Regions from separate parts of the Arthrobacter sp. TJ-263 genome, predicted to be linked through region 1. Evidence: predicted binding sites of a transcription regulator. Region 1 holds the regulator's gene; the other holds the start of a gene.

Region 1 (11,026 bases):
GCGAACTGACGCTTCCTGCCGGCTGACGGGCCGGAGCGCCCACAGGATCAGCAGGGCGACGGGCAGGACCACTCCGAGGCCGGTGAAGAGCCGGAGCGGCAGCGGCCCCTCGCCGGAGACCGTGCCGGTGAGGGTGAGGGTGACGGTGATCGAGGAGAACATCATCACGGGCACCAGGAGCGCCAGGAGCGCCCGTCCCGCCGCGCGTGGCATGCCGGCCTGCTGCCGGGCGAGGACCCAGCCGGCCGGGAACACGAGGGCGATCCACACCCAGTGGTGGAACCACGAGATGGGTGAGATCGCGAGCATGACGACCGCGTTCGCGGCGATCGCCCGGACGGGGTCGCCGTCGTCGTCCGCCCGACGGATCGCCAGGTAGCCGACCGCGATCACCGCCAGCGACGCCAGGACCCACACGGGCCGCTGCACGCCCTCCGCCATGCCCGACTGCGCGACGATCGAGTTCAGGGACACGTTGTAGAGGTCGGCCGTCGCCCCCACCCGCGAGGCGTCGAAGAGTGCGTCCAGCCAGAAGATCGCGGACTCGCGCGGTGCCAGGAACCAGCCGACGGCCACCGTCGCTGTGAAGGACGCCCCGAGCCACGCCAGGGACCGCCAGTCGCGGCGTGCGAGGAACACCAGGCCGAACGCGAGCGGTGTCAGCTTGATCCCGGCGGCGATGCCGATGAGCACGCCCGAGGGAAGCCTGGTGGAGCGCAGCAGGTCGGCCAGGATCAGCACCATCAGCAGGGCGTTGACCTGCCCGAACCCGAGGCCCTCACGCCACGGCCCGCTGACGCCGATGAGCAGCAGGGCGGCGAGGACGGGGACGGGACCCCGCCAGCCGGCCCGGGTCCCCGCCCCCGACACGACCCCCGACGCGCGCAGGTAGCGCACCACGACGACCGCCACGCCCACGAGGCACACGCACGTCAGCGCGGTCACGATGCCGAGGGCGAGGGCCTCGGGGACCAGCGCGAGGGGCACGAAGAGGAGGGCGGCGAAGGGCGGGTACGTGAAGGGCAGCCCCCGCGTGTCGGTCTGGATCAGGGCGTCGTCGTACAGGGTCTTCTCGCCTGCGCGGCCGAGCAGGGCGAGGGCCCCCTCGCGGTACACCGAGAGGTCGAGGCCGTGGATCCCGGCGGCGAGCAGGACGACGGCGAGCACGAGGGCACCGACGAGCCCGGCGGCCCACCGGCCTACCGCCGAACGCGCAGCGGTGGCGGGTGTCCGACGGCGGGACCCACCGGAGCTGCGCCTCCGCCGCACGGGCGCCCCGGTGGTCTCCTCCATGCGGCTAGGGCCGGCCGGCAAAACGCTCCAGCAGGTCCACGTGACCGGACACGATCAGCATGTCGCGGCTGGACACCTTGGTGTCGGGGCGCGCGTAGGTGAAGTCCTCGCCCGGCGACTTCACGCCGACCACGGTGACGCCGTACTTCGATCGCACCGACGACTCCGCGAGCGTGAAGCCCTGGGTCTCCTTCGGCGGGTACATCTTCACGATCGCGAAGCCGTCGTCGAACTCGATGAAGTCGAGCATGCGGCCGCCGACGAGGTGCGCGGCGCGCTGGCCGGCGTCCGCCTCCGGGTAGATCACGTGGTTTGCGCCGATGCGCTTGAGGATCTTGCCGTGCGAGGGCGTGATGGCCTTGACCCACAGGTGGTCGATGCCGAGGTCCACGAGGTTCGCGGTGATCAGCACGCTCGATTCGATCGAGGTTCCCACCCCCACCACGGCGGCCGAGAACTCCTGGGCACCGAGCTGTCGGAGGGCGTCGAGGTTCGTCGCGTCGGCCTCGACCACGTGCGTGAGGATGCCCGAGAACTTCTGCACGAGCTGGGGGTCCCGTTCGATGGCCAACACCTCCCGTCCCTGCCGGACGAGCTGTTCCGCGGTCGCCGCGCCGAACCGGCCGAGGCCGATCACGAGGACAGGTGCGTTGTGGGCGGGTCTTTCAGCCAATGATCGGCCTCTCGTCGGGGTAGCGGTACAGCGTGCTGCGTTGCCTCAGCGCGAGGGCGGAGGCGAGGGTGATGGTGCCCATGCGCCCGGCGAACATCAGGGCGGACAGGACGTATTTTCCTTCGGGCGGCAGTTCGGCGCTCAGGTTGGTGCTGAGGCCGCAGGTCGCGAAGGCGGAGATGACCTCGAAGACCACCTTGTCGAGCGGCTCGTCCGTCATGCGGAGGAGCAGGCCGCTACCGATCAGGACGAGGGTGGCGCCCATGAAGATCACGGAGATCGCGACCCGCATCACGCCGGAGGGGATGGTCCGGCCCCACGCACGGACGTCCGAGTCGCCGCGGGCCTCGGCCACGATGGCGAGGAACATGACCGCGATGGTGGTCACCTTGATACCGCCGGCCGTGGACGCTGAACCTCCTCCGGCGAACATGAGGGCGTCCGTCAGGAGCATCGTCGTGGTCGTCATGTCGTTCTGGTCCACGAGGTTGAAACCGCCGGAGCGGGTCATGACCGAGGCGAAGAGGGCATGGATCACCCGGTCCGTGACGCTCAGCGTGCCGATGGTGTCGGAGTTCTCCCATTCCAGGAAGCCCCAGGCGAACGTCCCGGCCACGAGCAGGATCAGCGACACGGACATCGTGAGCTTGGCGTGCAGCGTCCACTTGTTGAAGCGGTGGCGCACCTGCACGAGGACCATGATCACCGGGAACCCGAGGCTCCCGAGGAACACGCCGACCATGAGCGGGGTCAGGATCCAGAGGTCCGTCTCGTACGGGACCAGGCCGTCGCTGTGCGGGGTGAAGCCGGCGTTGTTGAAGGCCGAGATGGAGTAGAAGATGCCGTGCCAGAGGGCCTGCCACCAGGGCTCGCCGAGCAGCATGAACCGGGGGATCAGGACGACGGCGAGCACGATCTCGATCAGCACCGACGTCGTGATGACGATCCGCAGGAGTGTGCCGATCTCGCCGAGGCGGCTCGCGTTGTTGAGGGCCTCCTGGGCCAGCAGCTTGCCGCGCACCCCGAGCCGCTTGCTCACGATCAGCGCGAGCAACGAGGCCAGTGTCAGTGTGCCGAGGCCTCCGATGAAGATGCCCAGCAGGATCACGAGCTGGCCGAAGAAGGACCAGTGGGTGGCGGTGGACACCACGGTGAGGCCCGTGACGCACACGGCGGACACCGCCGTGAAGAAGGCGTCGTGCAGGGGCGTCACGGTACCGCTGCTGGCGGCCATCGGCAGGCTCAGCAGCGCGGTGAACACCAGGATCACGGCGGTGAAGATGAAGAGGGCCAGGCGCGCGGGCGAACTGTTCGCGAAGGAGTCGGCGAAGTCGCGGATCGAGGCCAGCAGCCTGATGTACCCGCGGCGATCGTCCGTCAGCCATCGTGGCTGTTGACCTAACATTGACGTCCGCTCTGCCCTGTCCGCTGGTCCTTCCGCCGCACCGGCGCACAACCATGCCTGAATTGTCCCTTGCAGTAGTAAAGCATCTCACCGGTGTGCGTCGTCGGACTATCCCGCATCGCGTAGCCTTTCAGGAATGTCTACGCACTCAAGGTCGGCGGTGCCCCTCCAGGTCGCCTGGGACGAGTCGATGCTGGCCTACGACTTCGGCGGGCAGCACCCCATGAACCCGGAGCGGCTGCACCTGACGGCGCGGCTCGCGCGTGATTGCGGGCTGTTGGAGCTCGACGGCGTGACGGTCGCCGCTCCCCCCGTGGCCTCGGACGACGACCTGGCAGCGGTCCACAGCCCGGACTACATCGGGGCGGTCCGTCGGATCAGCAGCAACCCTGACACCTCGGACGAGGCCAGGGGCCTCGGCACGGAGGACACCCCCGCCTTCGCCGGGATGCACGAGGCCAGTGCCCGGCTTGCCGGCGGGTCCCTCGACGCGGCCGAGGCGATCATCCGGGGCTCCGCCGTCCGGGCGGTGAATTTCGGCGGCGGCATGCACCACGCGGCGCGGTCCCGGGCCAGCGGCTTCTGCATCTACAACGACGCCGCGGCCTCCATCCAGCGGCTGCTCGACCGCGGCGTCCCGCGCGTCCTCTACATCGACGTCGATGCACACCACGGCGACGGGACGCAGAGCATCTTCTGGGACGATCCGCGCGTCATGACGATCTCCCTGCACGAGACGGGCATGAGCCTCTTTCCGGGCACGGGCTTCGCCAGCGAGACCGGGGGGCCCGGCGCGGAGGGGTATGCCGTGAACGTGGCCCTGCCCACCGTCGCCGGGGACGCGGCGGTGCTGCGGGCCTTCCACGCCGTCGTGCCGCAACTCGCCGCGGCCTTCGCGCCCGGGGTCATCGTGAGCCAGCACGGCTGTGACTCCCATCGCGAGGACCCCCTCACGAACCTGCGCGTCAGTGTCGACGCCCAGCATGCCCTGATGGTGGGCGTGCGGGAACTGGCGGACCGCCTGTGCGAGGGGCGGTGGATCGCGACCGGCGGAGGCGGCTACGCCCTCGCGAGCGTGGTGCCGCGGTCCTGGTCGTTGCTCGTGGCGGTGGCTGCCGGCGCGCCGATGGGCCCGGCCACCCCCGTCCCGGCTGCCTGGCGGGAGTACGTGCTCGAGCGGCACGGCGTCGAGGCGCCGCGCCTGATGGGCGACGGAGCGGACATCTGGTGGCGGTCGTGGGAGATCGGCTACGACCCGAACGACGACCTCGACCGGACGGTGATGGCGACCCGGAAGGCCCTCTTCCCGCTGCACGGGCTGGACCCCTGGTTCGACTGACCGGGACCCGCCGATCGCGTCATGATGCCGCGCGGCGTATATGTCGTTAGGGTAGGCGAATGGGAATCGATGATGTATTCGCCGTCATCGCCGAAGGAACACGCCGGCAGATCCTCGAGAATCTGCGGGACGGCGACAAGGCGGTGGGGGAGCTCGTGATCGAGCTGCAGGTCAGCCAGCCCACGGTGTCGAAGCACCTGAAGGTGCTGCGGGAGGCGGGTCTGGTGAGCATGCGCGCGCAGGGGCAGAAGCGCTACTACTCGCTCGACACCGCACCGCTCGGCCGCGTGCGCGACTGGCTCGCCGGATTCGAGCCGGCCGCCGATCCGGTGTCCGTCGCGGCCTCCGGGGACCTCCTTCAGGACGGTCACTCCTCCGAGGTGACGACGGTGGAGGACGTCGTCGCGGCGCTCGAACCGGAGACCGCCGAGGCATCGGTCACCGCAGGCACGACGGCGCTGGCCGCAGCGGTCCTGGCAGCACCTCCTGTGTCCGGCGGGCCTGATGCACCGCGTCCCCCGATGGGCCGGACCATGGGCCGGGCGGCGGAGCGCGCCGCGGACCTCCTGTCCCAACTGCGCCGTCGGCGCGATCCGTCGTCGTAGGGCCTCTTCGTCGACCATCTTTCACTGTCGACCATCTTTCACTGTCGACCATCTTTCACTGTCGACCATCTTTCACTGTCGACCATCTTTCACTTGCGTCACATCTGCCACTAGAGTGGATCCTTGGGCGGATTGTCCTCTGGCTACAGGGCGACACGCCGAACGGTTGCCCCCGGATCGCTTCCGCGATGCCGGTCCCAGGGTGACGTGCAAGCCTCCATGCAAAGGAATAGTGGTGAGATGGCCGACGGGAATCACTTCTCGGACGTGCGGTTCCTGACGGTCGCGGAAGTGGCCGAGCTCATGCGCGTATCGAAGATGACCGTGTACAGGCTCGTCCATGCAGGAGAGCTGCCGGCTGTGCAGTTCGGCCGTTCCTACCGTGTCCCCGAGTCCGCGGTCGAGGGGTTCCTCCACCGGGCGCAGGTCGACGGACAGTCCGAGAGCGCCTGATCGCCCGTCGTCCGTGGGCTCCTCAAACGGATGTACCCTGTTAAGGAGCGTTTTGGGCGGGTTCCGAGCCCGCTCGACTTATTGCATCAAACGGGCAACTGCCACCAGGCACGCGCCTTTCGTCATCACCAGGGCTTCCCCCGTGGCACCTCGCCGCAGTCCGCCCTGGCAACACAACAGTTTGTGAGGACTCTATGGGTTCAGTAATCAAGAAGCGCCGCAAGCGTATGGCAAAGAAGAAGCACCGCAAGCTGCTTCGCAAGACCCGTCACCAGCGCCGCAACAAGAAGTAGGCAGGCGCCCGGCCGCGAGCCGGAGTGTGCTGACCGGCCCGGATTCCCGCTCCATGCGTGGAACCCGGGCCGTTGTCGTCCGGCGGGCTTCCCGGGCGGATCCGCGGGTCAGGAACTCCTGAACCGTGAGTACCCGCGCCACAGTCCGTAGACGGATCCGATGACGGTGGCCGCGCGGAGGCCCAGGGTCGCCGCCCGTCGCCCGCTGCGGAAATCGTAGACGGGCCAGTTGTTCGCACGGGCATGGCGGCGGAGCCGGCTGTCCGGGTTGATGGCCACCGGATGCCCGACGGCGGTCAGCAGGGGGATGTCGTTGTAGGAGTCGCTGTAGCCCCAGCAGCGCGAGAGGTCCAGGTTCTCCCGCCGGGCCAGTCCCAGCACGGCTGCGGCCTTGGCCGGCCCGTGCAGGAAGTCGCCGACCAGCTTGCCGGTGTACAGGCCGTCGGCCACCTCCCCCACGGTGCCGAGCGCTCCGGTGAGGCCGAGGCGGCTGGCGATCACGCCGGCCACCTCCACCGGGGTGCCGGTCACCAGCCAGACCTGCCGGTGCGAGCTCAGGTGCTGCTCGGCGAGGGCACGCGCGCCGGGCCAGATCTTCGACGCGATCATCTCGTCGTAGACCTCCTCGCCCAGGGCCAGGATGTCCTCGTGGGCGATCCCGATGGCGAACGCGAGGGCGGCGTCCCGCACCGAGTTCACATCCGTCATCGTCTCGCCACGCATGATGAAGCGGAGCTGCTTCCAGGCCAGTCCTGCGGCGAAGCGCAGTGTGAAGGCCTTGCGCTGGTACATCTTGCGGGCCACGTGGAAGAGGCTCGCGCCGCGCATCAGCGTGTTGTCCACGTCGAAGAAGGCTGCTTCGCCCGCGACGGTCGCCGGAGGCTGGAGGGTGGGGTGCGTGACCCGGGCGGCGTCCGGCATGCTCCGAGTCTAGTTCTTCGACTCCTCCCCCCGGCGTGATCTCCCGCCGGTGCTGCTTCCCGCCGCCCGCGCCGCACGGGCGCAGTACCGTGGAGGGATGGAATCCCCCGCGGAGGCGCCCGGTGCCGGCGTCGTACTCCTCACCCGCCCCGGGTGTCATCTCTGCGAGGACGCCCGCGCCGTCGTGCGGCGGGTGACCGCCGACCTGGGTCTGGGCTGGCGCGAGGTGAGCGCGGCCGAGGTTCCCGCGCTCGGCGCCCGGTTCGCGGAGGAGCTGCCCGTCCTGTTCATCGACGGGGTGCAGCGGGACTTCTGGTCGATCGACGAGTCGAGGCTGAGGCGGCTGCTGGCCGGCACCTGACATCCCCGACGAGCGACGGCCGGCCCAGCCCTGCAGCCGCGCTGACGGCCGCCCGCCGTCCGGCTTGGAGGCCCCGCGCCGTCGGCATACAGTGGTGGTACTTCCGCCCCCGACGCCGAGGGACCCCGGAACCGCGGCTCCCGCACCGGGCGCGGCGGTGCTAGCAACGGAGCCGATGACAGTGACACCGCCGGACATGCCAGGCCTTCACCCCGTGGACGATGCGGCGCGCCATATCCCTCCGGCGTCTGTCGCCCGTCTCACCATCTACCTGCGGGCGCTGAATTCCCTGCTCGCCGAGGGCATCGAACGGGTGTCCTCCGAGGAGCTCGCGGATGCCGCCGGAGTGAATTCCCCCAAGCTCCGCAAGGACCTCTCCTACCTCGGGTCCTACGGCACCCGGGGCGTCGGGTACGACGTGCAGTTCCTCAACCGGCAGATCTCGGTGGCCCTCGGGCTGACGCTCGACTGGCGCGTCGCCATCCTCGGCGTGGGCAACCTCGGACGGGCACTCGCCGGCTATTCGGGGTTCGGCTCGCGGGGCTTCGAGATCGTGGCGCTCTTCGACGCCGACCAGCTGGTCGTCGGCTCCGAGGTGGGCTACCTCCGGGTCAGCGCCGTCGACGACCTCGAGGCGGTGCTGGAACGCACCCGCACCAACATGGCGGTGCTCGCGGTTCCTGCGGGGGTCGCCCAGGAACTGTGTGACCGCCTCGTCGCGGCCGGGATCTCCAGCATCCTCAGCTTCGCGCCCGTGGTGCTGCAGGTGCCACCGCATGTCCAGCTGCGCAAGGTGGACCTGTCCACGGAGCTGCAGATCCTGGCCTACCACGCGCAAAGGGCGCAGGAGCCGGACCTCGGTCCGATCTCCCGCGCCCAGTAGGCAGGGTTACGCGCGACTGCGCGTTCAGTACCCGAGCTTCTGCGGTGCGAAGTATGGCCGCGCGGGCTTGAGGTAGGTCAGGACGACGCCGGCCACGCCCAGCAGCATGACCAGCACGCTGGCCACCGTCGAGATCGCGGACGTTTCGGCCACGGGCTGTCCGGCCGATTCCGCGGCGGCGGTGAGTACGGGCGTCAGGAAGAGGATGCCGAGTGTGCCCACCACGTTGAGTGCGGCGAGGACCGTCGCGGTGATGCGCGCCCAGTTCCGGCCCCTGCGGATGAAGACGGCCAGGACCACGTACAGGGCCGCGATGATCACCGAGACGACGAGTCCGACGCCCACCCCGACCGCGGCTCCGGCCATGTCCGGCACATCGGTCGTCAGCAGGGAGACGACGGAGGACAGCAGGTAGACGATGCCCGCGGCGAGGATGAGGTAGTAGGCCCGGTGGACCTCCTTGGGGGCCGGCCCCTTCTCGGCGGGACCCGGTGCGGCCGACGTCGGGTAGGCGTACCCCGGGGGCTGGGCAGCCCGGTTCCCGTCGTCCTGCCCGCCGTACGACGGCTGGCCCTGCGGGGGATAGGGGTTCTGGCCGCTGCTGCCCGATCCCGGAGGATTCCAGGCGGGCCCGTTGTCCTGCCCGTTCGGGTTGTCCTGTGGTGTGCTCATCATCGCGTCCTTCGCTGATCAGTGGTGGTCATCCGCCCGGTGGTGCCCCCATGGACGCGCCCCTCGTGGATGTGGTCACCGTCAGCCTAGATCGTCGGCTCCCGGTGGGGGCGGGACGAAACGCCGACGGCCGGCGTCGTCGGGAGGACGACGCCGGCCGTCGGGGCCTGCGGGCGGGCGGTGGCCCCGGGTGGCGGATCAGACCGTGGCGACCGCGGGAGCCACGAAAGCGGCTTCGATGGTGATGGTCACCTTGTCGCCCACGAGGACACCGCCGGCTTCGAGTGCGGCGTTCCAGGTGAGGCCGAAGTCCTTGCGCGAGATGCTCGTGGAGGCGGAGACCCCGGCGCGGGTGGCGCCGAAGGGGTCCACGGCCACGCCGTTGAACTCGGCGTCGAGGACCACGGACTTGGTGATGCCGCGGATGGTCAGGTCACCGTTGATCCTGTACGTCTCGCCGGAGCCCTCGTGGGAGGTGGACACGAAGGTCATCTCGGGGAACTGCTCGACGTCGAAGAAGTCGGCGCCCTTGACGTGGCCGTCGCGGTTCTCGTCACCGGAGGTGAAGGAGGCGGTCCTGATGGTCGCCGAGATGCTCGAGTCCTCGAGGGACGAGCCGACGGTGAGCGCGGCGTCGACGTCCTGGAACGAGCCGCGGACTTTGCTGATGCCGGCGTGGCGGACGCTGAAGCCCACCTCGCTGTGGGAGGGGTCGAAGGACCAGGTGCCGGAGGTGAGGCCTGAGGGGACAGTCATGAAGAGCTCCTGAGAAAGGTGGCGTGCGGATGCTTACAGGGATTAGAAGCATGCATATGCATGTTTTATTCCACAGATCGGTAAAATGTTCAACCAACCCTTGCCCGGATGCCGATTGGCCGTCGCACGCAGCATGCGCGAAACTGGAAGGATGCAGCGATCAACCGTCCACCTGGTGCGCCACGGTGAGGTCCACAACCCCGATGGAGTCCTCTACGGGCGGCTCCCCGAGTTCCACCTTTCGGATCTGGGCCGTCAGATGGCCGTCCAGATGGCCCGGCACTTCCAGGAGCGGCGCGACGAAGGTGCCGATATCGTGCATCTCGTGGCCTCGCCGCTGGACCGTGCGCAGGAGACCGCCCGGCCGCTGGCGGAGACCCTCGGGCTTCCCGTCTCCACCGACGAGCGCATCATCGAGGCGGAGAACCGCTTCGAAGGGATGTCGGGGATCAAGAGCAGGCTCCGGCAGCCCCGCAACTGGCCCCTCCTCGTCAACCCCCTCCGCCCCTCCTGGGGCGAGCCCTACCGTCGGCAGGTCGAACGCATGATGGCCGGAGTCCATGACGCGCGGCGTCTGGCCCTCGAGCTCAGCGCCGACGAAGGTCGGGGCCGCCCCGCGGAGGTCATCCTGGTCAGCCACCAGCTCCCGATCTGGGTGACGAGGCTCGCCGCCGAACACCGCCGGCTCTGGCACGACCCGCGCCAGCGCGAGTGCACGCTCACGTCCGTCACCTCCCTCGACTTCGACGGCGAGACCATCCGGCGCGTGCGCTATGCCGAGCCGTGTGCCGACCTGCTGCCCGAGGCGGCGAATGTCCCCGGCGCATAATAGGATTACTACACGTCGTAGAAATCAACGGAAGAAGCCGTGACCACACCTGCCCGTCCCGCACCGCGCCGTCGCCTGCTCACGCTGCGCCTGGCGCTGGCGTTCGCCGTGCCGGTCTCGCTCGCGATGACGTCCTGCGCGGCGGATGACCCCCTGGCGCAGCAGGCCGCCGCGGGAGACGGCAAGAACTACATCGCGGGAGACGGCTCGGTCACCGAATACGCGGCGAGCGACCGGGGAGAGCCCATCGAGGTCTCCGGCACCCTGTTCGACGGCACCTCCGTTGCGAGTTCCGACTGGGTGGGCCAGGTCACCGTGCTCAACTTCTGGTACGCCTCGTGTGCACCCTGCCGCGAGGAAGCCCCCGATCTCGTCTCGCTGCACGACGACTACGCGCCGCAGGGGGCCGCTTTCTACGGCGTGAACATCCGCGACGAGCAGGCCACGGCAGAAGCCTTCGAACGCAGCTTCGGCATCCCGTACCAGAGCTTCGACGACAAGGACGGCGGCGTCCTGCTGGACATGACGCAGTACGTCCCGCCG
Region 2 (11,026 bases), 370 kb from region 1:
CTCTTCCTCGTCGCCCTGACCGGCCTCGGCGTGGACACGGCGTCGGCCGGAACCGCCGACCCCCTCGCGGAGATCATTACTTTGTCGGGCCCGTGGATCGCCGTCTGCTTCCTGATCATCGCCGTCCTCACCCCGCTCTGGGAGGAGGTCCTGTTCAGGGGTGCCTTCCTGGACGGATTCACCCGGCGCTTCCGGCCCGTCGTCGCGATCACCCTGTCCGCAGCGCTCTTCGCCGCGGTCCACCTCGTCCTGCTGACGTTCGTCTACCTCTTCACCCTCGGCATCGCGCTGGCCCTGCTTCGACGGTTCCACCGGAACCTCTGGGCCCCGATACTCCTCCATGCCGCCAACAACGCGCTCGTCACCCTCACCGTCCTCGCCGTCGTCTGACTCAACCGGCCCACCCCGCCGTCCGGACTCGACGACGGCGCCGCCCGCAGACCTACAGCTGGTCCTCCAGGTGGAAGACCTCCTCGAGGCGGAGGAAGCCCTCATCCGGGCGACCCTCGAGCGCCACGAAGAACGGTCCCATCTCCGCCTGCCACCGGGCATTGACCTCGGTCGCGGCCATGGCGGCGTGCGACGCGGCGAAGTCCTCGCACTCCACGTACCCGATCAGCAGGCCGTCCGGGCGCAGGAACAGCGAGTAGTTGTTCCATCCGGTGTCCTTCAGCGCCCGGGCCATGTCCGGCCAGATCGCCGCGTGGCGCTCCCGGTACTCGGGGATGCGCTCGGGCCGGACCTGCAGCTGGAAGCAGACGCGTTCCATGGGTCTCCGTTCGTCGTCGTTCATGTCGCGGGTGGGAAGGATCAGAGCGAGACGTGGCGGTGCTCGACGCCGAGCAGGGACGCCGCGGCCTTCACATCGGCGGCCCGATGGCCCACGCACAGCGCCCAGTGGTGGCCGACGCCGGTCCGGCTCCACTCGTCCACCCACACCCCGGGGTCTCCCCCGAAGTCCACGCGCGACGTCGTGTTCCCGATCGCGAGCAGCGAGCCGGGGACAACAGTGCCCTCGGAGGTGACGAAGACGTAGGAGCCGTCCGGGTCCTGCCCGATGCCGAACGTCGTCACCGGTCCCTGCCGGACGTCGAACTCGACGGACACGCCCCAGCCCCGCTTGCCGTGATAGACGCCGAGCCCGCGCAGCAGCGGCCGGGCGGCGCTGACCGCGAGGTGCGCCGGGCCGTCGTGCCCCATCTCCACCACGCCGTCGAAGAAGTTCAGGGCCTGGATCTCCGTGAAGGACCCGCCGGCGCCCATCGCCTGCGAAGCGAGCATCGCGATCGAGGTCCGCAGCTCGTACTCCCCCGCCATGGGGACACCACGGGCCGTGAGGATCGACGCGCCGAGGATCATGCCCGCCCCGAGCCGTTCGTGCTGCTCCCCCGCGAGACCGCGGTGGTAGTAGGCGAGGGAGTCGAGGTCGAACTCCGAGACGAGCCGGTCGAGCCCCACCGAGACCTTCGCGCCCCACGCGAAGTCGTCGTCGTCCACGGATCCGTCCACGGTGAACAGGCTGCGCGCGAGATCCACGCGCTCCCGGACCTGGCTCTCCGTGACCTCCCCGACGAACTCGCGCAGGTCGTCGAACTCGACCACCTCCACGTGGGAGCCGAACGTCGTCGAGACCGTGGTGAGATCGGTGGAGACGTCCAGCATGCCCGGGTACAGGTGTCCCATGAGGCCGTGGCGGGCGTGCCGGAGCCGGCCCCGCACGCCCGCCGCGTGGACCCACCGGCCGATGCGCTCCCAGGCGGACTCCTGCTTCAGGTGCCCGGACACCGAGCGGAAGGGGATGCCCGCACGCCCGAAGACGTTCGCGACCTCCGGGACGGGGCACTGCCCGCAGTAGGCGAGCCACCGGCCGGTGTCGAAGTTCGCGTGATCCATGGCCTCCGTGGGTTGCAGGTCGATCACGAGGACCGGGGTCTGCGAGCGCTGGGCGATCGGGAGCACCATGGAGGACGTCAGGTAGGTGGTGAGAAAGATGACGATCAGGTCGCAGTCCGCGCGCCGGAGCTCCTCGGCCGCCCCGGCCGCCTCCCGCGCGTCGGACACGAAGCCGACGTCGGTCACGTCGGCGTCGAGCGCCTCGAAGCGTGAGGTGACGTACCGCACCGATTCCCGCAGCTGGGGCAGGAGGTCGGGGAACTGCGGCCAGTATGCTCCGAGTCCCCCGGAGACGAGTCCGAGGCGCGTGGGACGACGGCGGACCGGCTCGAGCCGGCCCGGGAGCGCAAGGGGCGTGTCGGGTCCTGCCGCGGAATCGGTGGTCATGGGCGTGCTCCTCAGGTGGAGGGTCGGAATCCCGCGGGAAGGGCGGGGCATCCGAGGACGCCCCGCCCTGCTCGGCGGCTAGAAGTCGTAGTCGTCGATGTTGTCCGCATTGAACTGCGTGGGCGGACCGACCAGCACGATCCCGCCGTCGCCGATCTCACGCTCGCCGAGCTCGCCGGCCTCGAACGTGTCGCCGGCCTCCCCGGTGATGTCGCCGTCGGCCAGTGCCTTGCCCGCGAAGGCCGCGACGTAGCCGAGCTGCGCCGGATCCCAGAGCGCGAACTCGGTGACGGTGCCGTCCTTCACGAACGGCCGCATCTCGTTCGGCAGGCCGAGGCCCGTCAGTGCGACCTCGCCCTTGTACTCGGAGGTGGAGAGGTACCGGGCGGTCGCGGCGATGCCGACCGTGGTGGGAGAGATGATGCCCTTCAGGTCCGGGTAGGCCTGCAGGAGCCCCTGCGCCTCCTGGAAGGACTTCGTGTCGTCGTCGTCGCCGTAGACCTTCGCGACGAGCTCGATCTCCGCGTAGTCGGGGTTGGACGCCAGTTCCTCCTCCATGAACTTGATCCACTCGTTCTGGTTCGTGGCGTTCGCGGTGGCGGAGAGGATGGCGATCTCCCCCGCTCCACCGATCTGCTCGGAGATGAGCTCGAGCTGGATCAGCGCCACCTCCTTCGCGTCCACCTGGCTGACGAAGAGGTCGCGGTAGTCGGGGTTGGTGTCGGAGTCGAACGCCACGATCTTCGCGCCGGCGGTACGGGCCTCCTCGAGGGCGGGGCCCACGGCATCGGGATCATTGGCGGCGATCACGATCACGTTGGTGCCGCGCTGCGTCTCGGCGTTGATGAAGGACACCTGGCTCGATGCGCTGGCGTCCAGCGGGCCCACCACCTCCGAGGACGCGAAACCGGCCTCCGAGGCGCCGTCCTCACCGCCGCCCAGCACCACGTCGGTGTAGGGGTTGTTGAGCTGCTTGGGGATGAAGGTGATCGTCTGCTCGCCTTCCGACCCGCTGCCGCCCTCTCCACCGCTGTCGGAGCCGGTGTCGCCGCCGCAGGCGCTGAGGACGAGCGCGGCGCTCGTGGCGAGGGCCGCGACGGCCATCCGCCGTCGGGTGGATCCGGAATGGATGAACCTCATTGTTTCTTCCTTTCGATGTGCGCTGGGAACCAGTCGCCGGTGCAACCCCAGGGGGACGGCCTAGGGAAGTGGTGCGGTGCGGACACGCCTGGCGTGGCGTGCCTCGCGGATGGCGGACGCGATGTTGGGCGCCACCACCGAGATGATGAGCAGGGAGCCCGTGACGATGATGAGGACCACCTCGGAGACGCGGTCCAGCTTGAGTGCGTAGTTGATGGTGCCGATCAGCAGCACCCCGGCCAGGACCCCGGGGATGGACCCCTTGCCGCCGAAGATCGAGACTCCGCCGAGCAGCACCGCGGCGATCACCGCGAGTTCCAGGCCGCTCGCGTTGTCGCTCCGGGCGCTCGAGTACCGGAGCGTCCAGTAGATGCCGGCGAGCGCGGACACCGTGCCGGTGGCCAGGTACAGCAGGAACTTGGACCGGGCGACGTCGATGCCGACGAACGTCGCGGCCTCCCTGCTGTACCCGAGGGCGAAGAGCCCCCGGCCGAAGGGCGTGAAGTGCAGGACGACGGCGAACGCGACGATGAGCACGACGACGCCGATCATGACCGTCGGGATGCCGGTGCCGCCGATCTTCGAGGTAGCGAAGGCGGTGAGCCCGGGCGGGAAGTTCGCCACGGCGTTGTCGCCGATCACCACGAGCGCGAGGCCGCGGAAGAGCGCCAGCGTGCCGATGGTCACCGCCAGGGACGGTAGCCCGAGATAGGCGATGAGCACTCCGTTGAAGGCTCCCGCGACGAGTCCCGCCAGCAGGCACACCACCAGGATGAGCGCGATCGGCATGCCGCCCTGCCAGAGGACACCCATGAGGGCGCTGGTCAGCCCGGCGATGCTCGCGACCGAGAGGTCGATCTCCCCGGAGATGATGACGAGCGTCATCGGCAGCGCGATGAGCAGGGTCGGGATGACGTCGAGGAGCAGGAACCCCACGGTGACCGGTGACGCGAACCGCGGGATCGTGAGGCAGGCGTAGAGCACGACGACGATGAGCACGTAGATCATGACGGCGTCGCGCCCGAGGAGGATCCGCGCGGCGCCCGTACGCCCCTTCGGGATGGCGAGCACCTTCGTGGTGTCGGCCTTCCGCCCCGCCGGACGCGCCTGCTTCGGCTGCTTCTCCTCGGGGGTCCTGGTGCCTGGGGCGGACATGCGCCTGCCTTTCGCTGGGGTGCCGTTCTCCGGCGGGTGGCCTTCGGTCGGGGTGGCGTTCTGCGCACCGGGCTGGTCGTCGAGGCGGTCAGACATTGCGGGCCTCCGCGATCCGGAGCTTGCGGGCGGACCGGACACTGGCGATGCGGTCGATGACGACGGCGGCGAGGATCAGGACGCCGACGATGGCCTGCTGCCAGAACTTGTCGACGCGCAGCGCCGTCAGGGCGCTGGTGATCGTGGTCAGGAGGAGGGCGCCGATCGCGGCGCCGAGCACGGTGCCGCTGCCGCCGAAGATCGCGACGCCGCCGACCACCGCGGCGGCGACGACGTCGAGCTCGAGGCCCGCCCCCGTCGTCGCGCCCACCGAGTTGAAGCGGCTGGCGTACAGGACGCCGGCCAGGCCGGCCAGCAGTCCGTTGACCACGAAGGCGAGCAGGACGCGGCGGGTCACCGGGATGCCGAACAGGCGGGCGGCGTCGGGGTCCGACCCGATGGCGTACAGGTCCCGTCCCTGCCGGGTGCCGAGCATGTAGACCGCGACGATCGCGACGACGCCCACCGCGATGAGCGTGATCAGGGGGAACCCGAGGAACGTGTCCACGGACAGGTCGCCGAACGCCTGGGGCCGGTCGCCGGCGAAGTACTGGGTACCACCGGCCCAGGCGTTGTTGATGCCCCGATAGATGTAGAGCGTGCCGAGCGTGATGACGAGGGCCGGGACCTTCGCGATGGTGATGAGGAGACCGTTGAACGCGCCGAGGGCGGCGCCGAGGAGCATCCCGAGGACGAAGACCACGACGATCGGCACATCGGGCGCGGCGGCGAAGAGGCTGCCGGTCCCGAAGGCCACGAGCCCGAGGATGGATCCGACGGACAGGTCGATGTTCCGGGTGATGATCACGAGGGTCTGACCGACGGCCAGGATCATCAGGATGGTCGCGTTGAGCAGCAGGTCCTTGATGCCCTGTTCACTGAGGAACAGCGGGTTCAGCGCCGCGGTCACGGCGACGAGCAGCACCAGGGCGAGGATCACCGGGAGTTCGCGGAGCTTCAGGAGCGAGGCGAGGACCGAGGTCCTCTCGTGTCCGGGAGCCGGGCGGGCGGGCGCGTTCTTGCTGTCGAGGCTCATCGCGAGGACTCCAGGGATGCTGTTGCGGCATGCATGACGGTTTCTGCGGTGGCCTCTGCGCGGTCGAGTCGCCCGGTGATCCGGCCCTCCCGCATGACCAGCACGCGGTCGGCCATGCCCAGCACCTCGGGCAGCTCGGAGGAGATCATGAGGATCGCGATGCCCCGTCCCGCCAGCTCGGAGATGAGGCGGTGCACCTCCGCCTTGGTCCCGACGTCGATGCCGCGCGTCGGCTCGTCGATGATCAGGAGTTTCGGGTCCGTGGCGAGCCACTTCGCGAGGACGACCTTCTGCTGGTTCCCACCTGACAGGGTGGAGACGGCGTGTTCGGGTGAGCCCGCCTTCACCTGCAGCCTCCTGCCCCAGGTCTCGGCGGCCTCGCGCTCGGCACGCGCCCTGATGATGCCGAACCGCGCGAGGGAGTGACGGAGCGTCAGGGCCGTGTTGCGCTCGACCGACAGGTCCATGACGAGCCCCTGCTTCCGGCGGTCCTCCGGGACGAAGCCGATCCCGGCGTCGATCGCGGCACGCGGGTCCTTGCGGCGCAGCGGCGTGCCGGCCATCCGGACGGTGCCCGACTCGTAGCGGTCGATCCCGAACACGGCGCGGGCCACCTCGGTGCGCCCGGCTCCCACCAGCCCGGACAGTGCGACGATCTCGCCCGCGCGCACCTCGAAGTCGATGTCGTGGAAGACGCCCGGCCGGGTCAGTCCCTCGACCTCCAGGATGACGTCGCCGGCCTCCGTCTCGGTCTTCGGGAACAGGGCGTCGATGTCGCGTCCCACCATCTCCCGGACGATCGCCTCCACGGACGTGGCCGGCGTCTCGTGGGTAGCGATGTAGGCGCCGTCCCGCATGACCGTGATGCGGTCGCACAGGCCGAAGACCTCGTCGAAACGGTGGGAGATGAACAGGATGCCGCTGCCGGCGTCTCGCAGGCGTCGGGCGACGGCGAACAGGCGGTCCACCTCGACGCCGCTGAGCGCCGCCGTGGGCTCGTCCATGACGAGGATGCGGGCATCGAGGGAGATGGCCTTGGCGATCTCGATGATCTGCTGGTCGGCGATGGACAGTCCCTCGGCCACGCGATCGGGGTCGATCGGGACACCGAGCTGGCCGAACAGCTCCCTCGCGCGGCGCCGCATCTCGACGCGGCTGATGAGGCCGAAACGGCCCCGGGGCTGCCGCCCGATGAAGATGTTCTCGGCGACCGTGAGATCGGGGAAGAGCGTGGGTTCCTGGTAGATGACGGAGATCCCGGCAGCCTTGCTGTCGGCGACGTTGCGGAAGCTGACGCTCTGCCCGCCGACGAGGAACTCCCCCGCGTCCGGGTGGTGCACCCCCGCCAGGATCTTCACGAGGGTGGACTTCCCGGCGCCGTTCTCACCGACCAGCGCGTGGATCTCGCCTGCCGCCAGGTCGATGGTGCCGTCGGCGAGGGCGACGACCGGACCGAAGGTCTTCAGCGCCCCGCGGAGCGCCAACACGGGGGTCCGCCCCGGTGCGGACGGGTCCGTGGCGTCACTGCCAGGGCCATCAGGGTGCGTCACTGCGACTCCTCGGGAAGAAATGAATCGTTTCAGATTCGATGTCCTCGAATAGTAGGCGCGACCCACAGGGCCGTCAACAGGCCGAGATCGGACTGTGACCCCGGCGCGACCGCGGGGTCGACCCGTCAGCCGGGGGCGTGGACCCGGGCCTGCGTGCTGCGGCGTTCCACGAGTTCGGGATCGAAGATCACCTGGCGCCGGCGGGCGGTGGGCCCCTCGATCTCCTCGAGGAGCAGCTCGACGGCGGTGCGCCCCATGAGCTCGGTCGGTTTGCGGACGCTCGTCAGCGGGACCACCGTGGAGGCGGAGAAATCGATGTCGTCGTACCCGATGAGCGCGAGGTCCTCGGGGATCCGGAGGCCGCGGATCAGCAGGACAGCCTGCATGACGCCGATCGCGAGGAGGTCGTTGGCGCAGAAGATGCCGTCCGGCAGCTCCTCGTGCCGGCGCCGGGCGATGGTCTCCCCGACGTCCCGGCCGGCCAGGACCGTCATGGCATCGGCTTCGAGGACCTCCAGCACGGCGCCGTCGTGCTCCGCGATCGCCTGGCGGGCACCCGCCAGACGGTCCGCGACCTGGCGGTAGTCGGCCCTGGTCCCCACGAACGCTATCCGCCGCCGGCCCGCCTCGAGCAGGTGCCGGACGGCGATGTAGCCGCCAGCGACATCGTCCACGGACACCGAGCTGCAGCGTCGCTGTGGGTCGACGCGGTCCACGAGTACCACGGGCATGCCCCGCTGGCGCAGCGCCTCGACGCGTGGGCCCACATCCCCGACCGGCGAGATGAGCATGCCCTGCACACGCTGCTGCTCGAAGACGTCGATGTACCGGGCCTCGCGCTCCGCGTCCTGGCCGCTGTCGCCGAGCACCACAGTGCTCCCGTTCTCGGCAGCACAGTCCTCTGCCGCGCGGGCGAGCGAGGAGAAGAAGGGATTCCCGACGTCGAGCACCACCAGGCCGATGGTGCGGCTCTGGCCCGCCCTCAACTGCCGGGCGGCGTCGTTCCGCACGAAGCCGAGCCCGTCGATCGCGGCCTGCACGCGCTCGCGGGTGGCCGTGGAGACGCGCGCAGGATGGTTCAGCACGTTCGAGACGGTTCCGACCGCCACTCCGGCCCTGTCCGCGACGTCCTTGATGCTGACTGGTCGGCTGCTCATGGGGACTCCGGCTGTCTCGGAGGTCTCGTCGCGCGTCGGCGGGGCGCCGACAGGACGGTTGACACTCGGTCTCCCGCAAGGATAGCTTTGAAACGTGCTAATGAAACGATTCAAAAGCACGGCGCATCCCCTTCCTCGTCTGGGCCCTGTCCGGACGGGCGACAGAACCCGAGAATCACCGCCGGTGGAATGAAGCACCCGGCCCGCACGCTGGAGAGAGTACATGACTGTCATCGACGACATCGCGGCAGAGCTGGACCAGCTCGCCATCGAGGTGCCCTCCTGGGCCTACGGCAATTCCGGGACCCGGTTCAAGGTGTTCGCGACGCCCGGCACGCCGCGCACCGTCCACGAGAAGATCGCCGATGCCGGCATGGTCAACCGACTGACCGGCCTTGCCCCGAGCGTGGCCCTCCACATCCCCTGGGACAGGGTCGACGACTACGCGAGCCTCGCCGCGCATGCCGGCGAGCACGGCGTACGGCTCGGCACCATCAACAGCAACACGTTCCAGGACGACGACTACAAGTTCGGCAGCCTGACGCACAGCGACGCCGCCGTGCGGAACAAGGCGATCGACCACATGTACGAATGCATCGAGGTCATGAACGTCACCGGCTCCCGCGACCTGAAGATCTGGCTCGCGGACGGCTCGAACTACCCGGGGCAGGCCGACATGCGCTCCCGGCAGGACTGGCTGCAGGACTCCCTGCGGAAGGTCTACGACCGCCTCGGCGAGGGCCAGCGGCTGGTGCTCGAGTACAAGTTTTTCGAGCCGGCGTTCTATCACACGGACGTCCCCGACTGGGGTACCTCCTACGCCCACTGCCAGCAGCTCGGCGACAAGGCCCTCGTCTGCCTCGACACGGGCCACCACGCGCCCGGGACCAACATCGAGTTCATCGTGGCGCAGCTGATCCGCCTCGGGAAGCTCGGCTCCTTCGACTTCAACTCCCGCTTCTACGCGGACGACGACCTCATCGTCGGGGCGGCGGACCCGTTCCAGCTCTTCCGCATCATGGCCGAGGTGATCCGCGGCGGCGGCCTCGACCCGTCCAGCGGGATCGCCCTCATGCTCGACCAGTGCCACAACCTCGAGGAGAAGATCCCCGGGCAGATCCGCTCGGTGCTGAACGTGCAGGAGATGACGGCGCGCGCCCTGCTCATCGACCGCCCCGCCCTCACCGCAGCGCAGGAGGCCGGCGACGTCCTCGGCGCCAACGCCCTTCTGATGGACGCCTTCTACACCGACGTCCGCCCGGGCCTGGCCCGGTGGCGCGAGTCGAAGGGACTCCCTGCGGATCCCCTGACCGCGTACCGCGACAGTGGATACCAGGACCGGATCAACACCGAACGGCAGGGCGGCCAGCAGGCCGGATGGGGAGCATGACAGTGACGACGAAGCAGCCGACGACGGCCACACCTACCAACGGCACAGCCAACCAGACCGTCAGCGACCTCATCGGGCGCTCCAACCGGCTCGGCGCCGACAAGCGCACCACGAACTACGCCGGCGGCAACACCTCCGCCAAGGGCACGGGCGTCGATCCCGTCACGGGCGAGGACGTGGAGCTGCTCTGGGTCAAGGGATCCGGAGGTGACCTCGGCACGCTCACGGAGTCCGGGCTCGCCGTCCTGCGGCTCGACCGCCTGCAGTCCCTGCGCTCCGTGTACCCGGGGGTCGAGCGCGAGGACGAGATGGTCGCCGCGTTCGACTACACCCTCCACGGAAAGGGCGGGGCGGCGCCGTCCATCGACACCGCCATGCACGGGCTCGTCGACGCCGCGCACGTGGACCATCTGCACCCCGATTCCGGGATCGCCGTCGCGACCGCGGCGGACGGCGAGGCCCTGACCAGCACCATCTTCGGGCCGAAGGTGGTCTGGGTGCCCTGGCGGCGGCCCGGTTTCCAGCTCGGCCTCGACATCGCCGCCCTCAAGGAGGCGAACCCCGAAGCCATCGGCACCATCCTCGGCGGCCACGGCATCACCGCCTGGGGCGACACGTCAGCGGAGGCCGAGGCGAACTCCCTGTGGATCATCGAGGCGGCGGAGCGGTACATCGCCGAGCACGGCCGTCCGGAACCCTTCGGGCCGGCGCAAGAGGGCTATGCCGCACTGCCCGAGGAGGAGCGCCGGGCGAAGGCCGCGGCCCTCGCGCCGACCATCCGTGGTCTCGCCTCCACGGACAAGGCACAGGTGGGCCACTTCACCGACGATCCCCGCGTCCTCGACTTCCTCGCGTCCACCGGGCACCCGCGCCTCGGGGCGCTCGGGACCAGCTGCCCCGACCACTTCCTGCGCACCAAGGTGAAGCCGCTGATCCTCGACCTGCCGGCGGACGCCGACGTCGAGAGCTGCCTGCTGCGCCTGCGCGAACTGCACGCTCGATACCGCGCGGACTACGCCGCCTACTACGACCGCCATGCGACGCCGGACTCCCCTGCCATGCGCGGCGCGGACCCGGCGATCGTGCTGGTGCCCGGCGTCGGCATGTTCTCCTACGGCGCCACCAAGCAGACCGCCCGCGTCGCCGGGGAGTTCTACCTCAACGCCATCAACGTCATGCGAGGCGCCGAAGCCATCTCGACCTACGCGCCGATCGAGGAGAG

The links. The regulator Rex, encoded in region 1, represses fermentation and respiration genes when NADH is low (regulators of the CRP and FNR family bind a similar motif). The targets are predictions, from matches to a motif close to CTTGTGAANNNNTTCACAAG.
Region 2: rhaI (L-rhamnose isomerase) is a predicted target of Rex. The motif match lies at 8,512-8,531, and genes of this name have one in related genera.

The regions. Positions count from the first base shown of each region.
Region 1 is NZ_JBZCNE010000001.1:1,606,611-1,617,636, reverse strand. It holds gene AC4D2F_RS07720 (glycosyltransferase 87 family protein) at 1-1,293, opposite strand, end outside; gene proC (pyrroline-5-carboxylate reductase) at 1-26, shown strand, start outside; gene AC4D2F_RS07715 (potassium channel family protein) at 1,298-1,966, opposite strand; gene AC4D2F_RS07710 (TrkH family potassium uptake protein) at 1,959-3,371, opposite strand; gene AC4D2F_RS07705 (acetoin utilization protein AcuC) at 3,508-4,710, shown strand; gene AC4D2F_RS07700 (ArsR/SmtB family transcription factor) at 4,770-5,315, shown strand; gene AC4D2F_RS07695 (helix-turn-helix domain-containing protein) at 5,556-5,768, shown strand; gene AC4D2F_RS07690 (30S ribosomal protein bS22) at 5,963-6,061, shown strand; gene AC4D2F_RS07685 (HAD family hydrolase) at 6,170-6,982, opposite strand; gene AC4D2F_RS07680 (glutaredoxin family protein) at 7,080-7,343, shown strand; gene AC4D2F_RS07675 (redox-sensing transcriptional repressor Rex) at 7,540-8,226, shown strand; gene AC4D2F_RS07670 (hypothetical protein) at 8,251-8,898, opposite strand; gene AC4D2F_RS07665 (YceI family protein) at 9,097-9,654, opposite strand; gene AC4D2F_RS07660 (histidine phosphatase family protein) at 9,806-10,483, shown strand; gene AC4D2F_RS07655 (TlpA family protein disulfide reductase) at 10,523-11,026, shown strand, end outside.
Region 2 is NZ_JBZCNE010000001.1:1,977,525-1,988,550, forward strand. It holds gene AC4D2F_RS09495 (CPBP family intramembrane glutamic endopeptidase) at 1-390, shown strand, start outside; gene AC4D2F_RS09500 (L-rhamnose mutarotase) at 443-793, opposite strand; gene AC4D2F_RS09505 (arabinose isomerase) at 811-2,280, opposite strand; gene rhaS (rhamnose ABC transporter substrate-binding protein) at 2,359-3,420, opposite strand; gene AC4D2F_RS09515 (ABC transporter permease) at 3,481-4,671, opposite strand; gene AC4D2F_RS09520 (ABC transporter permease) at 4,664-5,707, opposite strand; gene AC4D2F_RS09525 (sugar ABC transporter ATP-binding protein) at 5,704-7,257, opposite strand; gene AC4D2F_RS09530 (LacI family DNA-binding transcriptional regulator) at 7,383-8,414, opposite strand; gene rhaI (L-rhamnose isomerase) at 8,638-9,804, shown strand; gene AC4D2F_RS09540 (bifunctional aldolase/short-chain dehydrogenase) at 9,801-11,026, shown strand, end outside.